One region of the Amycolatopsis sp. SID8362 genome, then DNA from elsewhere that is predicted to be linked to it. Evidence: predicted binding sites of a transcription regulator. Region 1 holds the regulator's gene; the other holds the start of a gene.

The links. Region 1 encodes HspR, which represses chaperone genes until heat shock. Its sites were predicted from a motif close to ANNTTGAGTNNNNNNNACTCAANNT; they were not measured.
Region 2: a site for HspR is predicted at 14,633-14,657, ahead of lon (endopeptidase La). Genes of this name have one in related genera too.

Annotation. Positions count from the first base shown of each region.
Region 1 is NZ_JAAGNB010001362.1:3,374-18,871, forward strand. Features, by position in the region: gene G3I65_RS41450 (globin domain-containing protein) at 1-248, shown strand, start outside; gene G3I65_RS41455 (dienelactone hydrolase family protein) at 268-984, shown strand; gene G3I65_RS41460 (lytic polysaccharide monooxygenase) at 1,130-1,888, shown strand; gene G3I65_RS41465 (DUF305 domain-containing protein) at 1,885-2,418, shown strand; gene G3I65_RS41470 (ATP-binding cassette domain-containing protein) at 2,595-4,001, shown strand; gene G3I65_RS41475 (heat shock protein transcriptional repressor HspR) at 4,052-4,477, opposite strand; gene dnaJ (molecular chaperone DnaJ) at 4,483-5,652, opposite strand; gene grpE (nucleotide exchange factor GrpE) at 5,688-6,395, opposite strand; gene dnaK (molecular chaperone DnaK) at 6,392-8,257, opposite strand; gene G3I65_RS41495 (alpha/beta hydrolase) at 8,437-9,876, opposite strand; gene G3I65_RS41500 (hypothetical protein) at 9,945-10,178, opposite strand; gene G3I65_RS41505 (DUF4097 family beta strand repeat-containing protein) at 10,207-10,977, opposite strand; gene G3I65_RS41510 (YbhB/YbcL family Raf kinase inhibitor-like protein) at 11,151-11,684, shown strand; gene G3I65_RS41515 (hypothetical protein) at 11,890-12,492, shown strand; gene G3I65_RS41520 (flotillin family protein) at 12,499-14,508, shown strand; partial or broken gene G3I65_RS41525 (DNA repair ATPase) at 14,505-15,498, shown strand, end outside.
Region 2 is NZ_JAAGNB010001316.1:18,190-33,687, forward strand. Features, by position in the region: gene G3I65_RS40190 (PIG-L deacetylase family protein) at 1-65, opposite strand, end outside; gene G3I65_RS40195 (glucose-1-phosphate cytidylyltransferase) at 62-853, opposite strand; gene G3I65_RS40200 (class I SAM-dependent methyltransferase) at 855-2,087, opposite strand; gene G3I65_RS40205 (YrdB family protein) at 2,285-2,653, shown strand; gene G3I65_RS40210 (LLM class F420-dependent oxidoreductase) at 2,711-3,586, opposite strand; gene G3I65_RS40215 (YncE family protein) at 3,627-4,595, opposite strand; gene htpX (zinc metalloprotease HtpX) at 4,730-5,590, shown strand; gene rfbA (glucose-1-phosphate thymidylyltransferase RfbA) at 5,587-6,468, opposite strand; gene G3I65_RS40230 (sialidase family protein) at 6,544-7,680, opposite strand; gene G3I65_RS40235 (hypothetical protein) at 7,860-8,525, shown strand; gene G3I65_RS40240 (hypothetical protein) at 9,012-9,914, shown strand; gene G3I65_RS40250 (YajQ family cyclic di-GMP-binding protein) at 10,234-10,725, opposite strand; tRNA gene G3I65_RS40255 (tRNA-Tyr) at 10,855-10,937, shown strand; gene G3I65_RS40260 (hypothetical protein) at 11,110-12,087, shown strand; gene lon (endopeptidase La) at 12,216-14,618, opposite strand; gene G3I65_RS40270 (SAM-dependent methyltransferase) at 14,719-15,498, opposite strand, start outside.

The sequences.
Region 1 (15,498 bases):
TGAACGATCTGCGCCGGCTGGCCGCGACGTCCGAATGGCTGACGGTCACCCCGGTCACCGAAGAAGGCGCGCTGGCCGGCGGCGACCGCGGCACGCTCGCGCACGCGGTGACCCAGCGGGGCTCGTGGAAGAACCACGACGTCCTCGTTTCCGGGTCGCCGCCGATGATCCAGTCCACCATCGCCCAGCTGCTCGCCAAGGGCATCGACCTGGAGCGGATTTCGTACGATCCGTTCACCCTCGATTGAACGCGCTATCGTCGCCTATATGGAGACGACGATTCCGGTTTCGGACGGCACCATCGGCGGCTACCTGGCGGAGCCCGCCGGCGACGGGCCGCACCCCGGCGTGGTGCTCATCCACGACGCGTTCGGGCTGAGCCAGGACACGAAGAACATCACCGACCGCTTCGCCGCCGAGGGATACTTGGCGCTCAGCCCGGACATGTACTCGCGCGGGGGCATGCGCCGCTGCGTGCGCCGGGTGTTCTCGGACATGTTCGCCAACCAGGGGCGCAGCTTCGACGACATCGAGGCGTCCCGCGCACTGCTCGCCGCCCGCCCGGACTGCACGGGCCGGATCGGCATCGCCGGCTTCTGCATGGGCGGCGGCTTCGCCCTCGTCGCGGCGTCGCGCGGGTTCGAGGCGTCGGCGCCCTACTACGGCCAGCTCCCGAAGAACCTGTCGGTGCTCGACGACGCCTGCCCGGTCGTCGCCAGCTTCGGCAAGAAGGACTTCGGGCTGCGCGGCGCGGCGGCGAAGCTCGAGACGGCACTGACCGAGCGCGAGATCCCGCACGACGTCAAGGAGTACCCGGACGCGAGCCACGGGTTCGCGAACAAGGTCGACGTCGCGCTGCCGCTGAACCTGCTGCTCAAGGTCGTCGGGTTCACCTACCACCACGAAGCGTCGGAAGACGCGTGGCGCCGAGTGACGTCTTTCTTCGGCGAACACCTGCAGCAGCCGTCCCGACCTTCGCACTGAGCCGAGCGGAGGAGCGAAATCGTCGAACGGCGGTAGTTCGTTGACCGTTGTGCCCGAATCGACTTATGGTCTAGACCACATCTTCCCCGGATGTGCTCGTTCGTCCTCCCTCCGGAACAGAGCTGTTCCCCCTCGAGGAGCCGAAATGACCTGGAAACGAAAGCTCTTCGCGGCCGCGGCCGGTGCACTGCTCGCACCGGTGCTGGTCGTGGTCCTCCCCGCCGCCACCGCGAGCGCGCACGGTTACGTGTCCGACCCGCCCAGCCGCCAGGCCAACTGCGCGGCCGGGAAGGTCCCGAACTGCGGCGAGATCATCTACGAGCCGCAGAGCGTCGAAGGCCCGAAGGGGCTGCGCAGCTGCAACGGCGGGCTGTCCCAGTTCGCGCAGCTCAACGACGAATCGAAGGCGTGGCCCGCGAAGTCCGTCGGCAGCACGGTGACGTTCAACTGGGTGTTCACCGCCCGCCACTCGACGACGAACTACGAGTACTACGTCGGCAACACGCGCGTCGCGGTCTTCAGCGGCAACAACCAGCAGCCGCCGCCGACGCTGTCGCACACGGTGAACCTGGCCGGGTACTCGGGCCGGATCAAGGTGCTGGCCATCTGGAACATCGCGGACACGGCCAACGCGTTCTACAGCTGCGTCGACCTGCAGGTCGGCGGCGGGGGCACCACGCCGCCGCCCACCACCACGCCGCCCCCGACCACGACTCCGCCGCCCACCACGACCCCGCCCCCGACGACGACCCCGCCGTCGACCGGCACCTGGTCGGCGGGCACGGCGTACCAGGCGGGCGACGTCGTGACCTACAACGGCGTGAGCTACCGCTGCCTCCAGTCGCACACGGCGATCGCGGGCTGGGAACCGCCGAACACCCCGGCCCTCTGGCAACGCCAGTGAGACTGGTCTTGGCCGTCGTCGCGCTGCTGCTGACCGGATGCGGCAGCGGCGCGACGCCGGCCACCCCATCGCACAACGCGGCCGACGTGATGTTCCTGCAGATGCTGATCCCCCAGAACGAGCAGGGCATCGAGATCGTCCGCCTGGCCGCGAACCGGCCGGTTCCGGCGTCGCTGAAGGAGCTCTCGGCGGCGATCGAGGTGACGCAGCGGACCGAGGTCGACCAGATGAAGGGCTGGCTCCGGGCGTGGAACGAGCCGGAGTCGATGGCCGCCGGGGCCCACGCCGGCCACGGCGGCATGAAGATGACGTCCCCGGACCTGGTGGGCGCCCTGAAGTCGGCCCCGGACCCCGAGTTCACCCGCAAGTTCCTCGACGTGCTGACGGGCCAGCAGCAAGGCGCGGTGGAGCTGGCCCAGACGGAGAACGGAACTTCCGGCGGCGTGCACCCCGAGGTCCGCGACCTCGCCCGCCGGGTGATCGAGTCGCGGACGGCCGAGGTGAAGCAACTGCTGAACTTCAAGACCTGACCCGCGGCGCGGAACCGCGGGCAGCCGGGAGGGGCTGCTCGCGGTTGCGCCGGTTATTCACTTGGCCGCGTCCGGCCCCCATTGCGGACCCGCCGCTGACGGCGGCGCACCCCCTTTTTTCTGCCCGCCGTTCCGGTCCTCGCCGGGCGGCCGCTTCCGTGCTGCCCGGCTCCCTCCTGAGCCGCGGAGCCACCTTTGTCTTCCCCTGTTTTCCTTCGCCTGCCCACCTGCGCGCGGAAAACGTCGGCGTCACCCTGGGTTCACGCCGGGTGCTGCACGACGTCAGCGTCACCGTTTCCGCCCGGTCGCGGCTGGCGATCGTCGGCGAGAACGGGCGTGGCAAGACCACGCTGCTGCACGTCCTCGCCGGCCTTCGCGCGCCTGACCACGGTGCCGTCCACCGGACCGGCACCGTCGGGCTCGCGCGGCAGGCGCTGCCGTTCCGGTCCGGTGAGACCGTCGGGACGCTGACCACCGAGGCGTTGCGGGACGTCCACGCCGCCCTGCGCGCGCTCGACGTCGCCACCGAAGACCTCGCGCGGTCGGCCGAAGGCGCCGAAGAGCGCTACGACGAGCCCGGCAACCACCTCGACGCCGCCGGACTGGCGTTCCTCACCGCCCGCCTGCGCGGGCACGACGGCGGGGTCGCGCTGGTCAGCCACGACCGGGCGCTGCTGGCGGACGTCGCGACCGAGTTCCTGGACCTCGACCCCAGCCAGGACGGCCGCCCGCGCCGGTACGCCGGCGGCTACGACGCCTGGCAGGACGGGCGCCGCCGCGATCGCGAGCGGTGGGTGCAGGAGCACGAGGAACAGCAGGACACACGCCGGCAGCTGACCGCCGCGGTGGCGCAGGCCCGCGACCGGCTCAGCACCGGCTGGCGCCCGGACAAGGGCACCGGACGGCACCAGCGCCAGACCCGCGCGCCCGGCGTCGTCCAGGCGCTGAACCGGGAACGGGCCGCGCTGGAAGCCCACCGCGTCACCGTGCCCGAACCGCCGTTGTCGTTGCGGTGGCCCGATCTCGGCGCTCCCAACGGGGCGGCCTTGGTCCGGGTGGCGGACGTCAGCGTCGACGGCCGCCTCGACGGCCCGGTTACGCTGACCCTCGACCACGGCGCCCGGCTGCTCGTCACCGGAGGCAACGGCGCCGGCAAGTCGACGCTGCTGTCGGCCATCGCGGGTTCGCTCCCGCCGACGACCGGCTCGGTGCGGCACCTGGCCGGCGCGCGCGTGGCGTTGATCGGCCAGGAAGTCCCGGCCTGGCCGGAGGATCTGACGGCTCGCCGGCTCTACGAACGGGCCGGCGTCCCGTTTTCGGCGATGGGTCTCCTGGACGCCGAAGCACTGCGCACCCCGGTCGGGCGGATGTCGCAGGGGCAGCGACGCCGGCTGGACCTCGCACTGCGGGTGGCCGGACGGCCGGACGTGCTCGTCTTCGACGAGCCGACCAACCACCTGTCGGCGACGCTCGTCGAGGAGCTGACCGAGGCCTTGCTGACGACCCCGGCCGCGGTGGTCGTCGCGACGCACGACCGCCGCATGCTGGCGGACCTGGCGGCCTGGCCACGGCTGGAGCTCTGACGCGAGAAGGCCTCCCCGGTCGCCCGGGGAGGCCTTCTCGCGTCATGTGTTCAACGGCGCTTGGGCCGCCAGACCACCATCGCCGTCTGCTGGTTGAGCGGTACCAGGTCCCGGCGGTAGGACGCGTGCGCCGCCGCCGCGGCCTGTTCGCCCGCGACGTACGCCGCGGCCAGTTCTTCGGTCAGCTCGGTGATCCGGGCCCGCAGCGCGTCGACCTGGTTCTCCAGCTCGATGATGCGCTTGATGCCGGCCAGGTTGACGCCGTCCTCCTGCGACAGGCGCTGGACTTCGCGCAGCAGCGCGATGTCCCGCATCGAGTAGCGCCGCCCGCCGCCGGAGGTGCGGCCCGGCGAGACCAGGCCCTGCCGGTCGTAGGTGCGCAACGTCTGCGCGTGCATCCCGGCGAGCTGTGCCGCCACCGAGATGACGAACACCGGGGTCTCTTCGTCGCCTTCCTGGGGGATCCCGCCGAACATCCCACTCACCTGCCTTCGAGCAGCTCAGTGATCTCGGGCCGGGGGTCGTGCCCGGCCATCGCTTCGGCGTACGCCTGCAGAGCTTCGCGCGCCTTGTCGTCCAGTTTGGCGGGAATCGCCGCCTGGAGGGTGACGAGCAGATCACCTTGCGAACCGTCCCGCTTGGCGATGCCCTTGCCGCGCACGCGCAGCACCCGTCCGCTCGCCGTGCCCGGCGGCACCTTGAGCGAGACTTTGCCTTCGAGCGTCGGCACCGTGATCGTGGTGCCCAGCGCCAGTTCCGTGAAGTCCACCGGCACGGTGATCGTCAGGTCGAGCGCCTTGCGCCCGAACAGCGCGTGCGGGGCCACGTGCACCCGGACGTACAGGTCGCCCGCCTGCGCGCCACCCCGGCCCGGCTCGCCCTGACCGGCCAGCCGGATCCGCTGGTCGTCGTCGACGCCCGGCGGGATCCGGACGGTCAGCGTGCGAGTCCGCGTGCTGACGCCTTCGCCGCCGCACTCGGGGCACGGGTCGTCGATGATCGTCCCGCGGCCGCGGCAGTCGCGGCACGGCTCCGAGAACGCGAAGGCACCCTGGCTGCGGCTGACCAGCCCCGACCCTGAACAGGTCGGGCAGGTCCGCGGCGACGTGCCCGGCTTCGCGCCGTTGCCACCGCACGTCGAGCAGGTCGCCGGGCTCGACAGCCGCAGCGGCAGGGTCGCGCCCTTGACCGCCTCGGTGAAGTCGATCCGGACGTCCGTCTCGACGTCGGCACCGCGCTGCGGCCGGTTCGCCGTCGCACCCGCCGAAGCGCGGCCACGGCCGAACAGCCCGCCGAGGATGTCCCCGAGCCCGCCGAAGCCGCCCTGCTGGCTGGCGCCGGCCTGGCCGAAGATGTCGCCGACGTCGAAGCTGCCGGTGCCACCGCCGCCGGGGAAGTTGAACCCGCCCCCGCCGCCGAAGAGCCGCCGCGCTTCGTCGTACTCCTTGCGCTTGCTCGCGTCGGAGAGCACGCCGTAGGCCTCGGAGACCGCCTTGAACTTCTGCTCCGCGTCCGCGTTGCCGGCGTTCGCGTCGGGGTGGTTCTCCTTGGCCAGCTTCCGGTAGGCCTTCTTGATCTCGTCCGAGGTGGCGTCGGAAGAGACGCCCAGCTCACGGTAGAAGTCCTTACCGATCCATTCCCGTGCGCTCATCGGGCGTCTCCTCCTCCCACTTGAACCGGATACCGCTACTGCTGCTGTTCATCGACTCCGCCGCCGAGTGGCAGCTCGCCACCGACGGGCGGGTCCACCGGGGCCGCGCCGGGCTCGTGGTCGGTCACGCCGACCAGCGCCGCCCGCAGTACGCGGTCCCCGAAGCGGTAACCGCGGCGCATGACCACGGTGACCGTCGGGCCCGCCACGTCCGGCGAGGTGTTGTGCTGCACGGCCTCGTGCACGCTCGGGTCGAAGGCTTCGCCCTCGGCGCCGAACGACTCCAGGCCCGCGCGCTGCAGCCCGCCGATCAGCTTGTCGCCGACCGACTTGAACGCCCCGGTGAGGTCACCGTGCTGCTCGGCCCGCTCGAGGTCGTCGAGCAGCGGCAGCAGGTCGTTCACCACGGACGCCTTCGCGCCGAGGACGACCGCCTCGCGGTCGCGCTCGACCCGCTTGCGGTAGTTGGCGTACTCCGCCTGCAGGCGCTGGAGGTCGGCGGTGCGCTCGGCCAGCTCCTTCTCCACGTCGGAGACCACGGACACCGATTCGTCCACAATGGACTCGCCGAGCGAGGGGCCCGCGTGCTCCACGGGCTCCTCTTCCGGCTCCGGCGCGGCGTGGGCCGGACCGGGCGGGCGGACCTGCCCGGTCTGGGGGTCCACCCGACGCCGATCCCGCACGACCACCGGCTCCTCGGGGCCTCGGCCCTGGTTCTCGGATTCGTCGTAGCTATGGGTCACTTCTTCTCGTCCTCTTCGACGATCTCGGCGTCCACCACGTCATCGGCCTTGGCCTGGCCGCCGGCTGCACCGGCGTCCCCGGCCGCCCCCGCGGCACCTTCGGCGCCCGGCGCACCGGCGTTCGCGTTGGCGTACAGCGCGGTGCCCAGCTCCTGCGAAGCGGTGTTCAGCTTCTCGATCGCCTCGCGGATCTTGGTCGAGTCCGTGCCCTTCAGGGCTTCGTTGGCCTCGTCGATCGCGGACTTGACCTTGCCCTTGAGCTCCTCGGGCAGCTTGTCGTCGTTGTCCTTGAGGAACTTCTCGGTCTGGTAGACCAGCGTCTCGGCCTGGTTGCGGGTCTCGGCCTCTTCGCGACGGGTCTTGTCCTCCTCGGCGTGCGCCTCGGCGTCCTTGACCATGCGCTCGATGTCGTCCTTCGGCAGCGCGGAGCCACCGGTGATCGTCATCGACTGCTCCTTGTTCGTGCCGAGGTCCTTGGCGAGGACGTGCACGATGCCGTTCGCGTCGATGTCGAAGGTGACCTCGATCTGCGGCACGCCACGCGGGGCGGGCGGGAGACCGGTCAGCTCGAACATGCCGAGCTTCTTGTTGTGCGCGGCGATCTCGCGCTCACCCTGGAACACCTGGATCTGCACCGACGGCTGGTTGTCGTCCGCGGTGGAGAAGATCTCCGAGCGCTTGGTCGGGATCGTGGTGTTGCGCTCGATGAGCTTGGTGAACACGCCACCCTTGGTCTCGATGCCCAGCGACAGCGGGGTCACGTCCAGCAGCAGGACGTCCTTGACCTCACCCTTGAGCACACCGGCCTGCAGCGCCGCGCCGACCGCGACGACCTCGTCCGGGTTCACGCCCTTGTTCGGCTCGCGGCCGCCGGTCAGCTCCTTGACCAGCTCGGACACCGCCGGCATGCGGGTGGAACCACCGACGAGCACGACGTGGTCGATGTCGCCGACGGCGATGCCCGCGTCCCGGATGACGTTGTTGAACGGGTTGCGGGTGCGCTCGAGCAGGTCCGAGGTGATCTTCTGGAACTCGGCGCGGGACAGCGTCTCGTCGAGGAACAGCGGGTTCTTGTCCGCGTCCACGGTGATGTACGGCAGGTTGATGCTGGCCGAGTTCGAGCTGGACAGCTCGATCTTCGCCTTCTCCGCCGCCTCGCGGATGCGCTGCAGCGCCATCTTGTCCTTGGTCAGGTCGATGCCGTTCGTGGCCTTGAACTTGTCGACCAGCCACTTGACGATGCGCTCGTCCCAGTCGTCACCACCGAGGTGGTTGTCACCGGAGGTCGCGCGGACCTCGACGACGCCCTCGCCGATCTCCAGCAGCGAGACGTCGAACGTGCCGCCACCGAGGTCGAAGACCAGGATGGTCTGTTCCTTCTCGCCCTTGTCCAGGCCGTACGCCAGCGCGGCGGCGGTCGGCTCGTTGACGATGCGGAGCACGTTCAGGCCGGCGATCTGCCCGGCCTCCTTGGTGGCCTGCCGCTGCGCGTCCTCGAAGTACGCCGGGACGGTGATCACCGCGTCGGTGATGGTCTCGCCAAGGTACGCCTCGGCGTCGCGCTTGAGCTTCATCAGCACCCGGGCGCTGATCTCCTGCGACGTGTAGTTCTTCCCGTCGATCTCGGTCTTCCAGTCGGTGCCGATGTGCCGCTTCACGGACCGGATCGTCCGGTCGACGTTCGTCACGGCCTGGTTCTTCGCCGGCTGACCGGTCAGCACTTCGCCGTTCTTGGCGAAGGCGACGATCGAGGGGGTGGTCCGGGAGCCTTCCGAGTTGGCGATGACCGTCGGCTCGCCGCCCTCAAGGACGGCGACGACCGAGTTGGTCGTGCCGAGGTCGATGCCGACCGCTCGCGCCATGGTGCTTTCCTCCTGTGTAAGCCTGCTATGTTCGTGACCTGCACGTTCGTCCCCGCCTTGAGCGGGTCCCTGGCAAGTTTAGTCTGGTCTTCGCGTGCCTCGTCAAGCCGGACTTGAGTCGACTGCGCTCAACCTTCGTACTCAGCCTAACGAGGCCGCCCCGGTTCTTGTTCCCGGGTTCAGCGGCAGAGTCGGCGAGAACCCGGTGTGAGCCCGCTCACCAGGTAGTCCACCTCGGCCGCCCGGGCGCAGGCCGAGTTGAACAGGCCCGTGTGGCCGTCGTCGAGGCGGGTGAGCAGCGCCGAACCGTCGATGCTCGCCGCCAGGCCGCGGGCCCAGGACAGCGGGGTCGCCGGGTCGTGGGCGCCGCCGACCACCAGGATCGGCGGGGCGCCGTGGACTGGGTGCGGCCACGGTGGGTTCTTCGCCGGGATCGGCCAGCCGGTGCAGCCGCTCGTGAAGTCCCAGTACTCGGAGTACCGCCAGCTGTGCGGCGCCACCGCGCGAAGCACCCCGGCCGTCGCGCCCATGTCCACCGGCCCGGTGAACGGCGACGGGAAGTCGTGGCAGCCGATCGCCCGGTAGGCCGCGTAGATCGGGGACTGGAACTGGTTGCGCTCGGTCAGCCCGCGAGCGTCCGGGAACTCCCCGCCCGCCGCGGCCAGCGCCTTGCCCAGCGCGGGCCACTCGTCCCGGAGGTAGAGGTGGTTGTAGACCCCCGCCGAGACCTCGTCGGCCGTCGCGTGGCGCCCCAGGTCGCTCGACCAGATCGCGCCACGCGCCGCCCGGCCAACGACGTCGTCGTAGAACCGGAGGACGTCCCGGCCGTGCAACGCGCACCCGGCCGAGCCGCGGCACCAGTCCGCGAACCGGACCAGCGCGTCCTCGGTCCCCGCGGCCTCCTCGAGGATCGCCTGCCGCAGCGGCCGGCCGTGGTCGACCGCGCCGTCCAAAACCATCGTGCGCACCCGGCCGGGGTGCGCCGACGCGTAGACCGCGCCCAGCTCCGTGCCGTACGACAGGCCCAGCCACGAGATCTTCGGCTCGCCCAGCGCGACGCGGATCGCCTCGATGTCTTCGGCCGCGCTCCGCGTGTCCGCGTTCGCCAGCAGCGGACCGGTGCGGGCCAGGCAATCCTCGCCCGCCTCGCGGTTGTGCGCCACCAGCGCCTCGAACTCCGGCCGGGACGCGGGGAACCGGTTCAGCGCCGGATCCCACAACGACGGACCGCACGCGATGCGCGGCGTGCTGAACCAGTCCCCGCGCGGGTCGAAGCCCACGACGTCGAACCGCTGCCGCAGCCGGGCGAGATCCGGCGAGGCCAGCCCGCCGAACTGCACGAACCCGACCCCCGAGCCACCCGGCCCGCCCGGGTTCACCAGCAGCGAGCCAATGCGGTGCGCCCGGTCGAGCGCGGGCAACCGGGTCAGCGCCAGCCGCGCCGACCCCAGTTCCGGTTGTGCGCGGTCGATCGGCACGTCGACCGACGCGCATTCCGCCGTCGGCTCCTGCTGCGTGGCACAAGGTCTCCACGACAGCGAAGAAGCTTCGGCGACGGCCGGCACCACCGCCATGAGCACGACCACCGCGACGGCCGCCGAAATCCGGCGCAGATCCATGATGCGTTTCCTCCCCCTGCACGCCGTCCTTCGGCGCACCCCATTCCTAACAGCGACCCCCGACAGGATCAGGAGCGCCGGGTGGTCCAGGAGGAGAAGTAGAAATCGGAGTTCCCTTGCCGCACAACGACTTCCGCGGGCGTACCCACCCAGGAAGTCACTCGATAGTGGGAATCCACGGCGACCGGCACCCCCTGCGCCGGCGTCGCCGCGGACTCACCCCGCGCGAAGCCGACGACGCCGAACATCGCGACCGCGCCCAGCAGCGCGGCAGCCAGCACGCGCCGTTCGATCTTGCCCATCGGAAAATCCCCCGTAGTAAGGAAAAAGTCAGGCCGCGCGGACCGTGACGCTGCCGCTGTCGGTCGTGAGGTCGAGCGTGTGCGCCGCGGACCCGTCGGCCGGGACGCCGATGTCGCGGTGCCCGCTGTCGCTGCCACCGACAACGCGGTAGGGCCCGCCCGGCACGGTCACGTCGACGCTCCCGCTGTCGGCCTTCACCTTCACGTTGTTGGCCTGCTCCAGCGAAAACTCGACGCTGCCGCTCTCGGACGTCACGTCGACCGGGCCGCGCACGCCCTTGCCCTCGATGCTGCCGGAACTGGCGTGCACCTGGACCTCGCCGACGTTCTCCAGGTCGATGCCGCCGCTTTCCAGCCGCAGCTTCACCAGGCCCGGCACGTCTTCGACCTTGGCGTGCCCGGAGTCGGCCTGAACGTCCACACTGGCCACCCCGCGGACGTCCAGCCCGCCGGAGTCCAGCCTGCCGCTGACCGGCACCCCTTCCGGCACGACGACCTCGAAGTCGACCGAGCAGTTGTTCCCGCAGTCGGTGAGCACGAGCTGGTCGCCGTCGACGCGGTAGAACGTGTCGCCCGGCTTGCCCCGCCAGTGGTAGTTCACGGACTGGTGCACGGTCGACGGCCCCGAGCCGGTGCGGATCTTCACCGAACCCGAGTCGCCTTCCAGCTTCACGCTGCGAATCGTCTCCGACAGCGTCTTGCTGTTCTCGAAGTCCGATCCCCAGCCCCAGCCGAACGCGGTCGCCAGCCCTACGCCGATCAGGACGATGCCACCCAGAGCCAATAGCGGGCGCGCCATGGTCGTGGTCCCCTCAGTGTTGTTTCCTCTGCATCGAGAACGTTATGGCCGGGGTGGGACCGAGTACATGGGGGTAACCCCCCGAAGAACCCTGAGATCCGTCCCTGACACGCGGGGGCGGTGCCGGGGGCCTAACCTGGCGCAAGTCTCCAGTTCCGTGATCAGGAGGATCCATGCCGCAAGCACCCGGCCCGTACGAATCCCTGCCCGACGTGCCGTCGTTCACCCTCCGCAGCACCGACGTCGCCGACGGCGAAACCCTGGCCACGCCCCACTTGTCCGGCATCTTCGGCGCCGGCGGCGAGGACCGGTCGCCGCAGCTGTCGTGGGAGGGCTTCCCGGCGGAGACGAAGAGCTTCGCGATCACCTGCTACGACCCGGACGCCCCGACCGGCAGCGGCTTCTGGCACTGGGCCGTGTTCAACGTCCCGGCGTCGGTGACGGAGCTGGCGTCCGGCGCCGGCGACGGCTCGGGCCTCCCCGAAGGCGCGGTGACGCTGAAGGGCGACGGCGGGGTCAAGCAGTTCCTCGGCGCCGCGCCGCCGCCCGGGCACGGCCCGCACCGGTACTTCTTCGCGGTGCACGCGCTGGACGTCGACAAGCTCGAGGTGCCGGAGGACGCGACGCCGGCGTTCCTCGGCTTCAACATGTTCGGGCACACTCTGGCGCGCGCCGTCCTCACGCCGGTGTACGAGAACAAGGGCTGAGCGTTTCCGCGGCCCGGCACCGGCCTGACCGGCGCCGGGCCGTTTTTTGTCGGTGGCCGATGACACACTGCGGTCATGGCACCACCCAACGCGACAACCGTCCGCCGTGACCGATTCGTAGTCGAAAGCCCTGTTCAGGCCGGGTTACAGTCCTGCTCCGAGGCTTGCGGCGCCGAAGCCTCCCAGGGGGAAGGAACCGACGTCGATGAGCGGGTTCGTCGCCGCGGCAACGGGTTTTCCGGCCGTGCTCTTCAGCTTCCTGCTGGTCGTGGTGGTCGGCTACTGGCTGCTGGCCCTGCTCGGCGCCATCGACCTCGACCACGGCCACCTCTTCGACGACGGGTTGTTCGCCGGGTTCGGCGGCGTTCCGCTCGCCATCTCCCTCTCGCTGCTCACCACGTTCAGCTGGTTCCTCAGCCTCGCCGGCACGGTGGTGCTCGAGGCCGTCCACCCGGCCACGCCGGTGCGGGTGCTCCTCGGGGTCGCCGTCCTGCTGGTCGCCCTGGTCCTCGGCGCGCTCGCCACCCGGGTGCTCGTGGTGCCGTTGCGCCGGCTCTTCTCCGGCGCGGCCGAGCCGACGCGGGCGGACTTCGTCGGACGGCCCTGCGTCGTCCGCACGTCGACCGTGACGCACGACTTCGGCCAGGCCGAAGTCACCGCCGCCGACGGCTCGTCGGCGATCGTCCAGGTCCGGTTGGCCGGAGCGGGCAACCTCCACGCGGGCAGCCGCGTGGTCATCTACGAATACGACTCCGAGGGCGAGTTCTTCTGGGTCAGCCCGCTGGAACTCGAAGCAGAAAAGGACTGAGCTGGAATGGATGCCATCGGCTTGGGGGCCGGCGTGGTGATCGCCGTCGTCGTTCTGATCGTTCTGGTGCTGTTGTTCGTCGTGAGCCGGCTGTTCCGCAAGGTGCCGCAGGGCAAGGCGCTGATCATCTCCAAGGTGCGCAAGGTCGACGTCACCTTCACCGGCGCCATCGTGCTGCCCGTGCTGCACAAGTCCGAGGTCATGGACATCTCGGTGAAGACGATCGACATCGCCCGCACCGGCCAGGAAGGCCTGATCTGCCGCGACAACATCCGCGCCGACATCCGGATTTCGTTCTTCGTGCGCGTCAACAAGACCGTCGAGGACGTGGTGAAGGTCGCGCAGGCGATCGGCACCGAGCGCGCGAGCGACCAGTCGACGCTGCAGGAACTGTTCAACGCCAAGTTCTCCGAGGCGCTGAAGACCGTCGGCAAGCAGCTCGACTTCGTCGACCTCTACACCCAGCGCAACGAGTTCCGCGACCAGATCATCCGCGTCATCGGCACCGACCTGAACGGCTACAGCCTCGAAGACGCCGCGATCGACTACCTCGAGCAGACCCCGATGGCGTCGCTCGACGCGGCGAACATCCTCGACGCGCAGGGCATCCGCAAGATCACCGAGCTGACGGCGATCGAGCACGTGCGCACCAACGAGTTCCGCCGCAACGAGGAGAAGGAGATCACCCGCCAGGACGTGGACGCGCGCGAGGCGATCCTCGAACTGGAGCGGCGCCAGTCCGACGCGGAGATCAAGCAGCGCCGCGAGGTCGAGACCACGCGGGCGCGCGAAGAAGCCGAGATCGCCAAGGTGCAGGCCGAGGAGCGGCTCAAGGCGCAGGCCGCGCAGCTGCGCACGGACGAGCAGCTCGGCATCCAGCAGCAGAACCAGCAGCGCGAGATCGAGGTCGCGGGCAAGAACCGCGAGCGCGTCATCGCCATCGAGTCCGAGCGGATCGAGAAGGACCGCCTGCTCGAGGTGATCGGCCGCGAGCGCGAGACCGAGCTGTCCCGGATCGCGAAGGACAAGGAGCTCGAAGGCGAGAAGCGGTCGATCGCCGAGGTGATCCGCGAGCGGATCGCCGTCGAGAAGACCGTGGCCGAGCAGGAAGAGAACATCAAGAAGCTGCGCGTGCTCGAAGAGGCGCAGCGCTCGCGCGAGGCGCTCGTCATCCGCGCCGAAGCCGAGGCGCAGGAGAACCTGGTCAAGGACATCAAGGCCGCCGAGGCCGCCGAGCAGGCCGCGAAGCACAAGGCGCGGGAAGAGCTGATCCTCGCCGAGGCGCGCCAGCAGGCCGCCGAGCTGGAGACGCGGGCCAAGATCCGGCTCGCCGAAGGCATCCAGGCCGAGGAGGCCGCCGCCGGTCTCGCCGCCGCGCAGGTCCGGGAGCGCGACGCCGTCGCGCTGGAGAAGGTCGGCCGCGCCGAGGCGATCGTCGAGCGCGAAAAGGCGACTGTGGTCGCCGAGGCGCTGCGCGACAAGCTGAAGGGCGAGGCCGAGGGCCTCACCGAGAAGGCCGCCGCGATGGCCGCGCTCGACAGCGCGAGCCGGGAGCACGAGGAGTACCGGCTCCGGCTGGACGCCGAGAAGGAGATCCGGCTGGCCGCGCTCGACGTGCAGCGGGACGTCGCCGAAGCGCAGGCCGTCGTGCTCAGCGCCGGCCTGGAGAAGGCCGACATCGACATCGTCGGCGGGGAAACCGCGTTCTTCGACCGGATCGTCGGCTCGATCGGCCTCGGCAAGAGCGTCGACGGCTTCGTGGAGCACTCCGCCGTCGTCCAGTCGCTCGCGCGGCCCTACCTCGACGGGTCGGCCAGCTTCACCGACGACCTCGCCAAGCTGATCGGCGCGGTGAGCACCGAGGACGTGAAGAACCTGACGCTGTCGGCTTTCCTGGCCCAGCAGCTGAAGACGGGCGGCCCGGACAGCGACAAGCTGCGTGAGCTGATGGTGACAGCACAGCGGCTCGGCCTCGCCGAGACGTCGGTGGCCACCCTCGTGCCCGCGAAGCAGTGACCGCGGCCGGACCGGAGCTGGACGCGGGCACCTACGAGGTGCTCCGCGCCCGGCTGGCCGCACAGGCGGCGGAGCTGGCGAAGCGCGCGGACGAGCTCAACGCGCGGCGGCTGGAAGTCTTCGGCGGCACGCAGCTCGCGCTGGTCGGCACCGAACGCATCCGCACCGCGAACAACTGCGTGCCGCGGGACATCGTCGCGGTCGGCGGGCGGATGTTGTTCGGCTACAACGTCTTCATCGGGCTCAAGCCCGAGACCGCGGTCGACGACGTCTTCTCGCTGCAGCGCTTCAGCCACGACGAAGAAGCGTTCCGGTTCGACGACGTCAGCGCCGGCGAGCTGCCCGAACTGCTGCGCGACGAGCAGTTCGGGCGGGACTTCGGCGAGCTGTACCGGTACTACCGGCAGGCGCGGCTGCTGCAGCTGCGGCGGCTCGAGGGCAAGCTGCTCGCGGTGTTCCAGATCGGCCCGCGCACCGAGGACATCCGGGTGCTGCGGTGGGCGGTCGCGGCCGACGGCGCGGTGTCCTACCTGGACAACCGCGGCGAGCGCGACCACGTCTTCCCGCCTTCGCACGATTTCGAGTGGGTCGAGACCACCCGCGAGCACCACGTCCTCGGCCGGCACCCGCACATCTCGATCGAGGACGAGGTGTTCGTCGAGACCGTCGGCGGCACGCTGACGATCAAGGTCGAGAACAACACCGAGACCGGGGAGGGCGTCTACGCCGAGCCGGTCGACGAGCCGCTGCAGAGCCTCGCGGACGCCGAAGTCTCGTACGCGCGGATCGGCCCGCTGATCCTGCTGCGCATGCTGCCGTACAAGGAGACCGAGTACCGCTACCTGGTGTTCAACACGCGCACGCGGGACGTCGCGCGGCTCGACGGCATCGGGCAGGCGTGCCAGCGGCTGCCGGAGGACCACGGCATCATCTTCCCCGGCGGCTACTACCTCGACACGGGCGCCGGGAAGACGTTCGACACCACGGTGG
Region 2 (15,498 bases), on a different contig from region 1:
ATGTCGTCGCAGTGCGCGCCGAGCGCGACCACGCTGCCGAGCCGCCCCGGCCGCAGGCCGATCACGCCGTGCTCGCGACGGGCCGCTCCCAGAGCGCCCAGGGCTTCTCGCCGTGCGTGTACGCGTTGTCGAGCGCCGCGCGCTCCTTGACCGTGTCGGTCGGCTTCCAGAACCCGCGGTACGGGTAGGCCAGCAGCCGGCCGCGCTTGGCCAGTTCGCCGCAGCCGTCGGCGACCAGGTCGCCGTTCTCCGGGATGTGGTCGAACACTTCCTGCCGGAGCACGAAGTACCCCCCGTTCTCCCACAGCGGCATTTCGCTGACCGCGGTGATCGAGCCGACCATGCCGCCTTCGTCCATTTCGACGCAGTGGAACGACGACTGCGGCGGGACGACCATCATCGACGCGCCCGCGTCGGTGTTCGAGAAGCGCTCGATCATGTCGGGCAGCGGGACGTCGGAAAGGACGTCGGCGTAGTTCGCGAGGAACATTTCGTCGCCGTCGAGGTAGTGGCGGACGCGGCGCAGGCGCTCGCCGATCGGCGACTCGATGCCGGTCTGCACGAAGGTGATCGTCCAGTCGGCGATGTCGGTCGAGAGCAGTTCCGCCTGCCCGTTGCGCAGGATGAAGTCGTTGGAAATGGTTTCCTGGTAGTTCAGGAAGAAGTTCTTGATGTGCGCCGCGCCGTAGCCGAGGCACAGGATGAATTCGGTGTGGCCGAAATGCGCGTAGTAGCGCATCACGTGCCAGATGAGCGGTCTCGGACCGACCATCGCCATCGGCTTGGGGACGTCGTCGGCCGCGCCGTTGCGCATCCGCATCCCGTAGCCACCGCAGAAGAGAACGACCTTCACGTCACTGCACCTCGACGATTTCCAGGTGGGGGATCGGGAACACGAGCTTTCCGCCCCACGCCCCGATGTAGGAGAGTTGTCCGGTCAGTTCCTCCCGGAGGTTCCAGGGGAGGACGAGCACGTAGTCGGGCCGGTCGGCTTCGATCCGCTCCGGGGGCAGCACGGGGATGCGCGTGCCCGGCGTGAACCGGCCGTGCTTGTACGGGTTGCGGTCGACCGTGTACTGCAGCAGGTCCGTCCGGATGCCGCAGTGGTTGAGCAGGGTGTTGCCCTTGCCCGGGGCGCCGTAGCCGACGACGGTCTTCCCGTCGTTGCGCGCCTCGATCAGGAACTTCAGCAGGTCCAGCCGCACGCGGGTGACGCGCTCGGCGAACTCGGTGTACCCGGACAGCTCGTGCAGCCCGGCCGCCTTCTCGCGCTCCAGCACGTCGGTCATCCGCTCGCTGGGCTCGCCCGCCACCTCGGCCGGACGCGCCCACAGCCGGATCGACCCGCCGTGCGTCGGCACCAGCTCGACGTCGACCACGGTCAGGCCGCCGGTCGCGAGGGCCCGGCGCGCGGATTCGACCGTGTAGTACTGGAAGTGCTCGTGGTAGATCGTGTCGTACTGGTTCTTCTCGATCAGCGTGAGCAGGTGCTGGACCTCGATGGAGACCCACCCGTCGTCGGCGACCAGCGCCCGCAGGCCCTTGGTGAAGCCGAGGACGTCGGGGATGTGCGCGTAGACGTTGTTCGCGGCGACGAGGTCGGCCGGGCCGTGTTCCTCGCGCACCCGGAGGCCGGTCTCTTCGGAGAGGAACGCGGTCAGGGTGGGCACGCCGGCGTCGCGCGCGGCTTGCCCGACGTTCACCGAGGGTTCCACGCCCAGACACCGGATGCCGTGCCCGACGACGTGCTTGAGCAGGTAGCCGTCGTTGCTCGCGACCTCGACGACGAAGGACTTCTCGCCGAGCCCGAGCCGCTCGACCGCGCCGTCGACGAACCGCTTCGCGTGCTCGACCCACGACGTCGAGAAGGACGAGAAGTAGGCGTACTCGGTGAAGGTTTCGTCCGGGTCGATCAGCGGGGGGATCTGGGCGAGCCAGCAGTCGGTGCACACCTTGAGGTGGAGCGGGAAGGTGGCCTCCGGCTCGTCGAGCTGTTCGGCGGTCAGGAATCGCTCACACGGCGGAGTCGCGCCGAGGTCGACGACGCCGGCCGTGTTTGTCGAACCGCAGAGTCGACATGTGGTCATCTACCAGGCTCCTTGGCTCGCGGTCGCGATGTGCGCTTAACACGTCGAGCAGGGGTGGATCGCCGTTACAGCGACGCGGGAGCCGCTCGTGGACCGATTCGGAACCGCAACCTGAATGGCCTAATAGTGGTGAAGATCACGCATCGTGCCGGATCGTACCCGTAACGTCCACAGTGGACCGGTCTTAGGCTGGCCGGATGACTTCGGAGCCGACACCCCGTCCGAGCGGGGTCGCGGGCGTGGTGCTCACGATCCGCTTCCTGACCGAGCTGGCCCTGCTGGGCGGCCTCGCCCTGGCGGGCTCCCAGCTCGGCACCGGGGTGGCGCTGGCGATCGTCGACGCGGTCCTGCTCCCGCTGGTCGCCGCCGCGCTCTGGGGCCTGTTCATCGCCCCGCGTGCCCGCCGCCGCCTCCCGGAACCGGCCCGCTTCCTGGTGGAGTTCGTCCTGTTCGCGGGCGCCGGCGCGGTGCTCGTGCTGGTGGGGTGGCCGGTGAGCGGGATCGTCCTCGCGGTGGCCGGCATCGGCATCGCGGCGCTGACCCGCGTCTTCGCCAAAGACGGCTGAAGCCCTCCGCGCCGGAATGGCGCAGAGGGCTCAGGCAAATTGCCGAACGGAAATTGCTCAGCCGATCTTTTCCGCGGCCGGGATCACGTCGGTGCCGAACTTCTCCAGCACCGCCGGGTTGTGGACGTGCGGGACCATCCCGAGCGCCACGTCGATACCCAGGCCGTGCAGCCGCTCCAGCTCCTTCAGCAGCTCGCCGGACTTCGAGCCGTCCTCGCCGATGTCGAGGATGTGGTAGACGGTCTTGGTGATCGAGTCGTAGTCGCGGCCCTCGTTCTCGCAGTGCTGCTTGAGGACGTCGAGCTTGTGCTCCAGCTCCGGGCTGTTGAACAGGTTGCACTGGTCGGCGTACTTCGCGACCAGCCGCAGCGTCTTCTTCTCGCCCCCGCCGCCGATCATGATCGGGGGACGGGGGTCGGACAGGGCCTGCGGGACGTTCAGCAGCCGCGTCGCGTCGAAGTGCTTGCTCTTGAACGGCTCGTCGCCGTCCGCCCACATCCCCAGCACGTACTGGAGGTTCTCCTCCAGCAGCTCGAAGCGCTCCGCGACCGGCGGGAACGGGAAGCCGAGGCCGCGGGACTCGTCCTCGTTCCAGCCCGCGCCGATGCCGAGGATCGCGCGGCCGCCTGACAGCACGTCCAGGGTCGTGATCGCCTTGGCCAGCAGGCCCGGGTGGCGGTAGAGGACGCCGGTGACGACGGTCAGCAGCTTGGCGCGCTCGGTGTGCGCCGCGATGAAGCCGAGGGTCGTGTACGCCTCGAGCATGTCGTTCTCGACGGGGCCGACCCCGCCGATCTGGAAGAAGTGGTCCATCACGGCGATGGAGTCGAAGCCCGCGTTGTCGGCGGTGCGGACGACGGCGGCCAGGTCGGCGCCCAGCGCGGACGCCCCGTTCGGCCAGGTGAAGTCGGGGATCTGCAGTCCGAGTTTCATGCTTTCCGACCGTATACCTGGAGTTGCCCCAGCCGCGGGCTCAGAAATCGCCGACGACCGAAACCCGGCCGTTCAGGGGATCGGTGACCCACACCGCGCGCGTGCGCTGGTCGACCGCGACGTCGCCGGGGTTGACGCCCAGCGACAGCTCGCCGGTCAGCGTTCCGGTGGCGCCGTCGACGCGGCTGAGGCCGTTCTGGCCGCCGTTGGTGTACACCGTGTTCGTGCCCTGGTGCACGGCCAACGCGGAGGATTCGCTGCGCAGCAACACGGTCTTGCGCTCGGTGTGCGTGGCCGCGTCCACAATGGACATGTGGTGGATGCCGGAGTTCGCGACGTACACCGTGCCGCTCGCCGCGTGCACCGCGACGGCCGTCGGCCGCGCCCCGACCTTCACGCTGGCCACGAACTTGCCGCTGTCGATCGAGAACACCTCGACCGAATCGGTCGCCGTGCTGGCGCAGTAGGCCAGCTTGCGGCCGGGGTCGACGGCGATCCCGGCGAGGCTCGGCTTCGGCCCCGGCACGAGGGCCGCCAGCGTGCAGCTGACGCCGTCGAGCACGGCGAGCGTGCCGGTGGCGGCGCTCGCCGCGTAGACGCGGTTGGCCTGCTCGTCCACCGCCAGCGTGGCCGCGCCCGTCCCGGCGCCGATCACGCTCACCAGGTCGTGCGTGCGGCCGTCCAGGACCACGACGGTGCCCGCCGGCGGGTTCGCGACGTAGATCCGGCCGGCCTCCGGGTCGACGGCGACGTCGCCCGGCTCGCCGCCGACGTGGACCAGCGCGACCACCGATGCGCTGCCCGGGTCGACGACGGACACCACCCCCGCCTCGGGATCGGCGACGTAGGCGAGCCCCGTGACCGGATTCACCGCCACCCCGGTCGGCGTGCCGCCGACGTCGATCGAGCGGACCTCTTCCGCGCGCGCCGCCGCCGGCAGGACCAGAGCGCCGGCACCGGCTGTGACCAGGGCGAACAGGGCCCTCCGGCCTATCGGGCGACCTCGCATCGGCGCCTCCGCTCGTGATCAACTCGCCTTCCGAGCGTAACCCGCGCGATGCTCACGCGAAGGAACTTCGCGTCGCCCGATCGCGTTGTTTCCGATGGGTAACCCACTTCCAGAGCGGACGGAGGCGAGCGCGCGTGCACGGGCACCAGAACGGACTCAAGACGGCGTTGCTGCTCGGCCTGCTGTCGGCGATCATCATCGCGATCAGCGGGCTCTTCGGCCGCGGTGCCCTGGTCATCGGCCTGCTCATCGCGCTGGGGATGAACGCCTACGCGTACTTCAACTCGGACAAGCTGGCGCTGCGCGCGATGCGGGCGCGGCCGGTGTCCGAGGTCGAGCAGCCCGCGATGTACCGGATCGTGCGCGAGCTGGCGCAGGTCGCCCGCCAGCCGATGCCGCAGCTCTACCTGAGCCCGACGGTCGCGCCGAACGCGTTCGCGACCGGCCGCAGCCCGCGGCACGCGGCCGTGTGCTGCACCACCGGCATCCTCGACCTGCTCGACGAGCGCGAGCTGCGGGCCGTGCTCGGGCACGAGCTGTCCCACGTCTACAACCGCGACATCCTGATCTCGTGCGTCGCCGGCGCGTTGGCCAGCGTGATCAGCGTGCTCGCGAACATCGCGCTGTTCTTCGGCGGCAACAACCGCGACGGCAGTCCGCTGGTCAGCCTCATGTTGATCTTCGTCGGGCCGATCGCGGCCGCGGTGATCCGGATGGGCGTGAGCCGGTCGCGGGAGTACCAGGCCGACGCGTCCGGCGCCGAGCTCACCGGCGACCCGCTGGGCCTGGCCTCGGCGCTGCGGAAGCTCGACGCGGGCACGCGGGCGCGGCCACTGGTCGCCGAGCCGCAGCTGGTGTCGCAGTCGCACCTGATGATCGCGAACCCGTTCCGCCCCGGCGAGGGCCTGAGCAAGCTGTTCTCGACCCACCCGCCGATCGCCGACCGGATCCGGCGGCTCGAGGAAATGGCCCGCCGCGGGCCGGGCGGCTTCTAGGCCGACGCCCCCGCCGCGACCGCGACCGCCTTGACGTAGTCGCCGTAGCCGGACTTCGCCAGCTTCGCGCCCAGCGCGTAGCACTCGTCGGCGTCGATGAAGCCCATCCGCAGCGCGATCTCCTCCAGGCACGCGATGCGCACGCCGGTGCGGTGCTCCAGCACCTGCACGAACTGGCCGGCTTCGAGCAGCGAGTCGTGCGTGCCGGTGTCGAGCCAGGCGAACCCGCGGCTGAGCTCGACCAGCGTGGCCCGGTCCTGCCGCAGGTAGGTCAGGTTGACGTCGGTGATCTCCAGCTCGCCACGCCGCGACGGCTTCAGCGAGCGCGCGATTTCGACGACGTCGTTCTCGTAGAAGTACAGCCCGGTGATCGCCTTGTTCGAGCGCGGCTTTTCGGGCTTTTCTTCGATCGTGCGCAGCTTGCCGTCCGGGCCGACCTCGCCGACGCCGTAGCGCTCGGGGTCCTTCACCGGGTAGCCGAACAGGACGCAGCCGTCGAGCTCGCGCACGGCCTGCTGGAGGCGGCTGGAGAAGCCCTGGCCGTAGAAGATGTTGTCGCCGAGCACCAGCGCCACGTCGTCGTCGCCGATGAAGTCCGCGCCGATCACGAACGCCTCGGCGAGCCCGTTGGGGCTGGGCTGCTCGGCGTAGGAGAACGAGACGCCGAACTGGTCGCCGCTGCCCAGCAGCCGCCGGAACATCGGCAGGTCGGTGGGGGTGGAGATGATCAGGATCTCGCGGATCCCGGCCAGCATCAGCACCGAGATCGGGTAGTAGACCATCGGCTTGTCGTAGACCGGCAGCAGCTGCTTCGACACCGCCTGGGTGATCGGGTGCAGGCGGGTCCCGCTGCCTCCGGCCAGCACGATGCCCTTCATGAACTGCCTCCCTCTCTTCGGCCACGACTGCGTCCCCACCCTACGGGCTGGGCCGGCGCGGCCGATCGAGAAGCGCTAGAAGGCCGGTCCTTTGCCGAAGTAGGCCTTGCAGCCCAGGTTGTACTCAGTGGCGATCTCCAGCACGTTCTTACCGTCGTCGACCGGCAGCAGCGTCGAGGAGTAGTTGGGGCAGAAGTTGTTGTAGATGCCGGTGATGTGCACGGGAGCGGGCAGTTCGTACCAGTGACCGGCCCCGAAGTTGTCGTTCGCCAGCAGGACCTGGCCGTTGTTCGGCTGCGGCTTGCCCTTGGCGTTGGTGTAGATCTGCCCGACCATGACGATCCGCACGCCGTTCGGGCCGCCGGGGAACAGCGTGATCGTCTGCGCGTGCTGGAAGTAGTTGCCGTTGGCGGTGGTGACGCGGGTGCCGGGGTCGGCGGGGTCGCCCCAGTTGGCGCCGTCGGCCGAGATCTTGAAGTACGGGTCGCAGTAGCGGTCGCGGTAGTTGCAGATCTCGTAGGCGAAGTAGTACCGGCCGTCGGGCAGCCGCCGGATGATCGGCATGCCGGGCCGGACGCGGTCGGGCGGGATCGCCATGGTGAGCTGCTTGGTGCCCCAGGTCACGCCGTCGGTCGAGGCGACCCGGTTGAGCACCTGCGCGTACTTCGGCGCCTGCGTCTCGTCGGCGTAGTGCAGCCAGAGCGTGCCGCCGGCGTCGACGGTGAACTCGGGCTCCCAGATGCCGTCGATGTTGTGCGACCGCGCGGCCTCGGACAGGAAGCTCCACGCGCGGCCGCCGTCCTTGCTGGCCCAGATCCGGATCCCGACGCGGCGCTGCGGCCCGGCGTCCTGCCGGTAGGACGCGGCCCACAGCAGCGTGCCGGCGCGGAGCTTGCCGACCCGCTGCGGGAGCTCGTAGACGGTGCCGCAGCACATGCCGTACCGCCCGTCGGGGTCGTGGATCTCGCCGATCTTGTGGAACGACTCGCCTTCGTCCGTGCTCTCCATCACCGGCGTGAACTTGCCACCGGCGTCTTCGCTGGTCAGCGTGGCGATGATGCGCCCGCGGCCGATGATCGAGTGGTCGAGCCGGATGAGCCGCGCGTACGAACCGTAGCCGGGCACGAGCTGCTTGCGCTCGGCCGCGCTCGCGGGCGTGAGCAACGTCGCGATGAGCGTCAGCGGCAGCACGAAGACGAGAAACCGGCGCATCCTGACCCTCTCCACGGCGTGACCGCGCGATTACAACACGCTGATCGGGTCCACCGTGGACAGTCACACGGCCCATTCGCACGTTCGGGGGGTTTGCTGCGCGCCATCGGGTGACCGGTTGCGGCGCGTGACGGTAACGCGGAGGTGGGGTCGGTCGAAAGATCACCGGAGGGGGAATGATGAAATTTCGGCTGTTCGGCGTCCTCGTGCTGGCACTCGCGGCGGGGTGCGCACCCGGCAGCGGCTACGGGACGATCGAGACCGCGTCCGGCGCGTCCGTCCGGATGCCGACCGCGACCTCGACCGCGCCCCCGGCGCCGCGCGAAGTCCCGACGGAGACCCACACGGGCAAGGGCAGCGGCGAGTTCGAGACCAGCTGGCCCGCCGACCAGATGGGGTTCTTCACGTTCGACTGCCCGAAGTGCACGTCCAACGTGATCATCGACTCCGACGGCGGCGAGCACGGCCTGGTCAACGCGATCGGCGCGTACAAGGGCACGACGTGGCTGAACACGTACGAGGACCGCCCGACGAAGCGGGTGACGGTCCACGCGAACGCGCCGTGGACGGCGACGATTTCGGACTACCGCAGCCTCCCGATGACGGCGCCGGGGCAGGAGTCTTCGGGAAAGGGCGAAGCGGTGCTGCGACTGCCGGAGGGCGTGTCGCGGGTGCGGTTCGCGGCGAAGACGCGGGGGAACATCGCGCTGTGCATCCACGCGGGGGAGTTCCGGGACCTGCTGCTGAACCAGATCGGGGACGTGCAGGTGGAGCGGGACGTGCGGGGGCCGGGGTTCCTGAAGGTGGATGGGTACGAGGCGAGCTGGACGTTGACACCGTCTTGAGTGGGGAGCCGGACGAGCGCGGAGGCGAAGTTGTGGCCGTTTACCACGACACGCGGGTGCACGAGGATTTCGCTCAGTGCGCGCAGCGGTTGTTCACGATGGTCAAAAGCGCACGCGACGCGAACCCGGTCGACCGGCAGAGCACTTTGGGGTCAAGAAGAAGGTGGCGACCCACGCGTGGGCGCTGCACCGCGCGCTCGAGGAGCTGACCCGGCACGTCGGCGAGTGAGTGGAGTCACAGCCCTATTGAGTCGGCACCCGGAGCCGGGTGCCCGCAGCGACGTCAGCGGTAGTTCGTAAACTGCGTCCTGCCTGGGGTAACGGCGTAGTGCGGGGCTCTGAGCTGCGGGTTTGTGTCCGTTGATGGTCGTCGTTGATTGTCGCTGGTCGGTGGCATCTGTACCGGATTTGTACCGGTATCCTCGGCTCATCAAACCCGTTGCTTGCTCGGCGGTAACGCTCTGCAATGTAGATTGGTTAGGATCCATGGCACCAGAGAGCACGAAGGTCGAGCACGGAGAGCAAGAGGTCAAGCCTCCTCCTGATTCGAACGTGGAGGAAAAAGAGGCACCGGCGTCCGGTGCTCCCTCTCGGGCGACCGTGATATTCAGGTATTTTCGATGGACCCTGGCTGTCGTTTTGGCGACAGGGTCGGTTGCTCTTGTGGTGGCAAGTTACTGGTATGCGCCTTTGAGGATCTGCCGGGACGTCACTGTTGTGGGCTTGCCGAAGCCAGTATCCTGCTCTCCGTGGGCGCTTGCCGACCTGTTGCCTCTGCTGATTCCATCGGTTCTGCTGCTATTTCCCGAACTCGGGGAATTGACCATCATGAATGTGTTTTCGCTAAAGCGGAAGACTGAGGTTCAGCAAAAGGAAATCGACGCCACGAAGACGCGTCAAATAGACCTGGAGTTAAGATTCGCGAATCAGGTTGCGACATTGACTGCTGCGCAGAACCTTACTCAGAACTTCTACAATACCCCTGGTGATGCGAAAAAGGTTGCAGAGGAAGTCGATCAGGAAGAGGCGGCTGGTCGTCGTGGTTCTGCAGCTGAAGACTACGCAAACAGAGGTGATCCATACGACGCGGAAGAGCAGGAGATGCTCCGCGAGATGGACTCCATGATTGTAGAGCTTCTGCGCGAGTGGGATACGATCGATGTGAGAGTTAACCCTCGACGTGGCGTTCTCGGTCAGCTTACCTCGCGGGATAGGGAGTCAATAGCCGGTTTCAGTCGACGTCATTCGCGCTCAATTAACACGATTCGCGCGGTTCGGAATAGTGTTGCTCATGGGCAGGGAGTTCCGTACGCGGACTTAGCGGGGGCGCTTGACGGCGCGAAAAAGCTCAATTCATTGCTAAATAGTATGGGGATTCCTCCGTTTTAGGCGGATTCGATGTAAGTGGCTGGTCTCTCGGCATCTCGTCGACCTGGCGCAGCCCGATCACGTCGGGTCGAAGGGGCACCTTCGCGCGTCGGTGACTGAGCTCCGAAACGCCCCCTTGACGCGGCGTGATAGCCCTTCGGGAGGTCGGCGAGATGTCGTCTGGCCCACACCGCGCCCACGGTGACGCTCAACACCTACGTCGGCTACTGGCCGGACTCGGTGGACCAGACGCGGACGCTCGTGGACTCCGCGCTCGGTTGTACCGACGTTGTACCCACGGGCACCTGAAACCAGATACCCGCAGGTCAACGAGGGTGAATCACCGGTAGTTCGTGAACTGCAGCGCGATCTCGAAGTCCTTGCCCTTCAGCAACGCGATCACGTCCTGCAGCTGGTCCTTCTTCTTGCCCGACACCCGCAGCTGGTCGCCCTGGATCTGGGCCTGGACGCCCTTCGGACCTTCGTCGCGGATGAACTTCGCGATCTGCTTCGCCTTGTCCGAGGCGATGCCCTGGAGGATCTTGCCGCCGATCTTGTAGATCTTGCCCGAGAGGGCCGGCTCGCCCGCTTCGAACGCCTTCAGGGAGATGTTGCGCTTGATCAGCTTCTCCTTGAAGACCTCGACCGCGGCCAGGGCGCGCTCCTCGGTCTCGGACTCGATCGCGATGGCCTCCTCGCCGGACCAGTTGATCGTCGTGCCCGTGCCGCGGAAGTCGAAGCGCGTTCCGAGCTCCTTGCTCGCCTGGTTGAGCGCGTTGTCCACCTCCTGGCGGTCGACCTTGCTCACGACGTCGAAAGAGGGATCCGCCACGTGTCCTCACACCTCGTACTCGCTTGTCAGGGGCCACCCAGCCTAGCCCCCACCGGGGGACGGGTATCCCGGTTGACCCCCGCCCGGACCCGTTCGGTAAGCTTCTCCCCGGCCGGTTCGCCCGGCCTTGGCGGGTTACCCGAGTGGCCAAAGGGGACTGGCTGTAAACCAGTTGGCTTACGCCTACGGGGGTTCGAATCCCTCACCCGCCACCCAGTGAAGAAGCCCCGTGACCTTGGCACACGCCAGGCGCGGGGCTTCTTTGCGTGGTGCGGCCAGACGCAGCGATGTGCAGCCGGATGCGGCCATCCGTGGGCCGGTACCGAAAGCACGCTGTAAGGCGTGCCCCTGCCGGAACTGCAGGACTTGTCCTAATCTGAATAGATGCCCGGGCCGCGGCCGATCAGTAACCAGTCGAGTTCGACCACTCTCCCCGTTCCAAGGCTGGCACGCCGAGTTCTGGGCGACTCCGTCAGTTGGTGGTTGTTCGGGGAATGGCCCCAGATCGGGCGGACGTTGTATGAAAGCCGGCTAAGATTCTTCTCCGCGTGGGACGGGCAGGGTTCGGTTGATCGCCTCGACGACATCGAGTGGTTACGGCGTCGGCGGCTGAAATTCGCCGGCATCGCAGCACTGACTGCCCTGGGGTTTCTCGTCGTCGTCGGCCTGATCACCTATTGGTCGATGCTGCCGGCCGAGGCCACGCCGTTGGTGCCAGCGCAGCCTGTCGACAACCGGTATCTGCCTTTCATCGCGGCAGGCGTGGCCGTCTTCTTTTGCTGCGGGGTCGCAGTGGTCGGCTATCAAGCGGTCAGAATCGGCGGGTATGGGCTCAGGTTCGTTCGAGGTGTCGACGTGCGCAGCCGGATCCGGTTCTATCGGTCCGTGGGCGCCGCACTCTCGGCCTGGGAACGCCGGGGCCGTCCGATTCGAGTTCTCCAGCTCGCCGGAGCGGCGGCGCGAGCGCTCTTCCTGGTGGTGCAGACCGAGCACTGGACCTGGGCGTCGCCGCCCGCGCTGGCAGACCGGGCAGCGCGCCTCGCTCGTCCCGTGCTGGACATCGAGGTGTCCGACCGGCCGACGCACGAGGAAGCCGGCGCCGTGTGCCGGTTCCTGATCGACGTGGCGATCGTGGTGATCGCCGGCCGGGAAGACCTGGTGCCAGAGGTTCGCCGGCACCACGGCGACCTCCGGAACCGACCCGCTCGCGACTCGGGCGCGACCGATCGTGAACTGCTGTTCCTGGATCCGATGCGTGATCGAACCCGTTGGGAAGTCCTGAAAGACTTCGTGTTCCCTTTGGCGTCCTGGCTGAGCTTCGCAGTTTCCGTCGCTGCCCTTTTTGTGGCACTGAGCCGTTAGCCCCCATCGTTCAATGATGGCTGGTTTTACGAACACATCGCCGCCCGCCGGCTGGCGAACGTACGCGAACGGCCGGTTTCCCAGGGGGAAGGGGAAACCGGCCGTTCGTCGGGTGGCGGCGCTCGGGGTTACGCCGCCTGGTGGACCGGCGTGGACGCCGGGGTCAGGGCGAGGTCGAGGACCTCGCGGACGTTCGCCACCGCGTGGACGTCCAGCTGGGCCAGCACCTCGGCCGGGACGTCGTCGAGGTCCGGCTCGTTGCGCTGCGGGATGATCACCGTCTTCATCCCCGCGCGGTGTGCGGCGAGCAGCTTCTGCTTGACGCCGCCGATCGGGAGGACCCTGCCGGTCAGCGACACCTCGCCGGTCATCGCGACGTCGGCGCGGACCACGCGGCCCGACAGCAGCGACGCCAGTGCCGTCGTCATCGTGACGCCGGCCGACGGGCCGTCCTTCGGGACCGCGCCCGCCGGGACGTGGACGTGGATGCCGCGCTTGCGGAGGTCGCCCACCGGCAGCTCCAGCTCCGCGCCGTGCGAGCGCAGGTAGGACAGCGCGATCTGCGCCGACTCCTTCATCACGTCGCCGAGCTGGCCGGTCAGCTGCAGCCCGGACGCGCCGGACTCCTCGTCGGCCAGCGACGCCTCGATGTAGAGGACGTCACCGCCGGCGCCGGTCACCGCCAGGCCGGTCGCCACGCCCGGGGTCGCCGTGCGCTGCGTCGACGCCGGGAGCGACGACTCGGGGATGTGCCGCGGGCGGCCCAGGTACGTCTCAAGGTCCGGAGCGTCCACCGAAAGCGGCAGCGACACCTCGTCCAGCGCCACCTTCGTCGCGACCTTCCGCAGCACCTTCGCGATCGTGCGGTTCGCGTCGCGCACGCCCGCCTCGCGGGTGTACTCGGCGGCGATCCGGCTGAACGCGGCGTCCGTCAGCACCACGTCCGTGGCGCCCAGGCCGGCGCGCTCCAGCTCGCGGGGGAGCAGGTGGTCGCGTGCGATCGTCACCTTCTCGTGCTCGGTGTAGCCGTCCAGCGTGACGAGCTCCATGCGGTCCAGCAGCGGGCCGGGGATGGTCTCGAGCGCGTTGGCCGTCGCCAGGAACACGACGTCGGACAGGTCCAGCTCGACCTCGAGGTAGTGGTCGCGGAACGTGTGGTTCTGCTCCGGGTCCAGGACTTCGAGCAGCGCCGCCGTCGGGTCGCCGCGGTAGTCGGCGCCGACCTTGTCGATCTCGTCGAGCAGCACGACCGGGTTCATCGAGCCGGCTTCCTTGATGGCGCGGACGATCCGGCCGGGCAGCGCGCCGACGTACGTGCGGCGGTGGCCGCGGATCTCCGCCTCGTCGCGGATGCCGCCCAGCGCCACGCGGACGAACTTGCGGCCCATGGCCTTCGCGACGGACTCGCCCAGCGACGTCTTGCCGACCCCGGGAGGGCCCGCGAGGGCGAGCACGGCGCCCGAACGACGCCCGCCGACCGGGCCGAGGCCCGATTCCGCGCGGCGCTTCCGGACGGCCAGGTACTCGATGATGCGTTCCTTGACGTCGTCGAGACCGGCGTGGTCGGCGTCCAAAACGGCCCGCGCGGCCGCGATGTCGTAGACGTCCTCGGTGCGCTCGTTCCAGGGCAGCTCCAGGACGGTGTCCAGCCAGGTGCGGATCCAGCCGCCCTCGGGGGACTGCTCGGACGTGCGGTCCAGCTTGTCGACCTCGGCCAGCGCGGCCTTCTTGACGGCGTCGGGCAGCTCGGCGCCCTCGACGCGGGCGCGGTAATCGTCGTCCTGAGCGGTTCCGTCGAGCTCGCCGAGCTCCTTGCGGATCGCTTCGAGCTGGCGGCGCAGCAGGAACTCCTTCTGCTGCTTCTCCATGCCCTCGGCGACGTCCTTGCGGATGGTGTCGGTGACCTCGAGCTCGGCCAGGTGCTCCTTGCTCCACTCGAGCGCCTTCTCCAGGCGCGCGGTGACGTCCAGCGCGCCGAGCAGCTCGAGCTTCTGCTCGGTGGACAGGTACGGCGCGTTGCCGGACAGGTCGGCGATCGCGGAGGCGTCTTCGACCTGCTGGACGGCGTCGATCAGCTGCCAGCCGCCGCGCTGCTGGAGGATCGAGATGACGACGGCCTTGTACTCGGCCGCGAGCTTCGCGGTCTGGTCGTCCGTGGTTTCGGGGGCGTCCTCGGCGTGCACCCAGCGGGCGGCGCCGGGGCCGTCGGCGATCCGGCCGACGAGCGCGCGGGACGTGCCGCGCAGCAGCACGGCGGCCTTGCCACCGGGCACGCGGCCGATGCGCTCGACCGTGGCGACCGTGCCGAACTCGGCGTATTCGCCGTGGACGCGCGGGACGATGAGGACCTCTGCCTTGGCGGTCCCGGTCGACCGGATGCCGGGGAAGGACGCCTGGGAGGGGGTGTTGGCCTGGGCGGACTCCACCGCGGCCCGCGTCTCGGTGTCGCTCAGGTCGAGCGGGACGACCATGCCCGGCAGCACGACGTCGTCATCGAGCGGGAGCACGGGCAGGAGGCGGGTGTCGGACATGTGCACTCCTCGGTTAGTTGAGTCTGCCTAGCTCAACTCTCCGATGGGTGTGTTTGTTTCCGATGGTGCGTTCGCCCACAGCGATCGGGGAAACCGCAGGTCAGCCGCCTGGCCGGGCCGCGATGCCGCACCAGGCGTACGGGCGGGCCTCCGCCTCCAGCGCGTTCAGCTTCCGGTCGGGCCGCCAGTCCGGCAGGTGCACGATGCCCGGTTCGAGCAGCGGCCAGTCACCGAACAGCGGCTCGATCTCTTCGCGGTCGCGCAGCCAGACCGGGTTGCTGGTCTTGCGGTACTGCTCGACGAACCAGCGCAGCCCTTCGAGCGTCTCGCCGCTGCCGTCGCCCTCGCTCATCTGCGAGATGGCCAGCCAGCTGCCGGGCGCGAGCTTTTCGCGGTACGCGGCGAGGATGCCCTCGGGGTCGTCGTCCGGGCCGACGAAGTGCAGCACCGCCATCATCATCAGGCAGACCGGCTGCGAAAAGTCGATGAGCCGCTTCGTCTCCTCCGCGCGCAGGACGGACTTCGGGTCCCGCATGTCCGCCTGGACGATGCCGGCCCAGTCGGTCGCCGCGCTCTCTTCGAGGATCAGCGTCGCGTGCGCCACGGCGACCGGCTCGTAGTCGACGTAGACGACCTTGGCGTCGTGCTCCTCGGGCAGCTCGGCCTCGACGACCTCGTGCACGTTCCCGGCCGTCGGGACGCCGGAGCCGAGGTCGATGAACTGCCGGATCCCGGCCCGCAGGGCGGCCCGCACCGCGCGGTTCATGAACTCGCGGTTCTGCTTCGAGCCGGGCCGCACCAGCGGCCACTGCTGCTCCATGCGCCTGCCGAACTCGCGGTCCACGGCCCAGTTCTGGGTACCGCCCAGGTACCAGTCGTA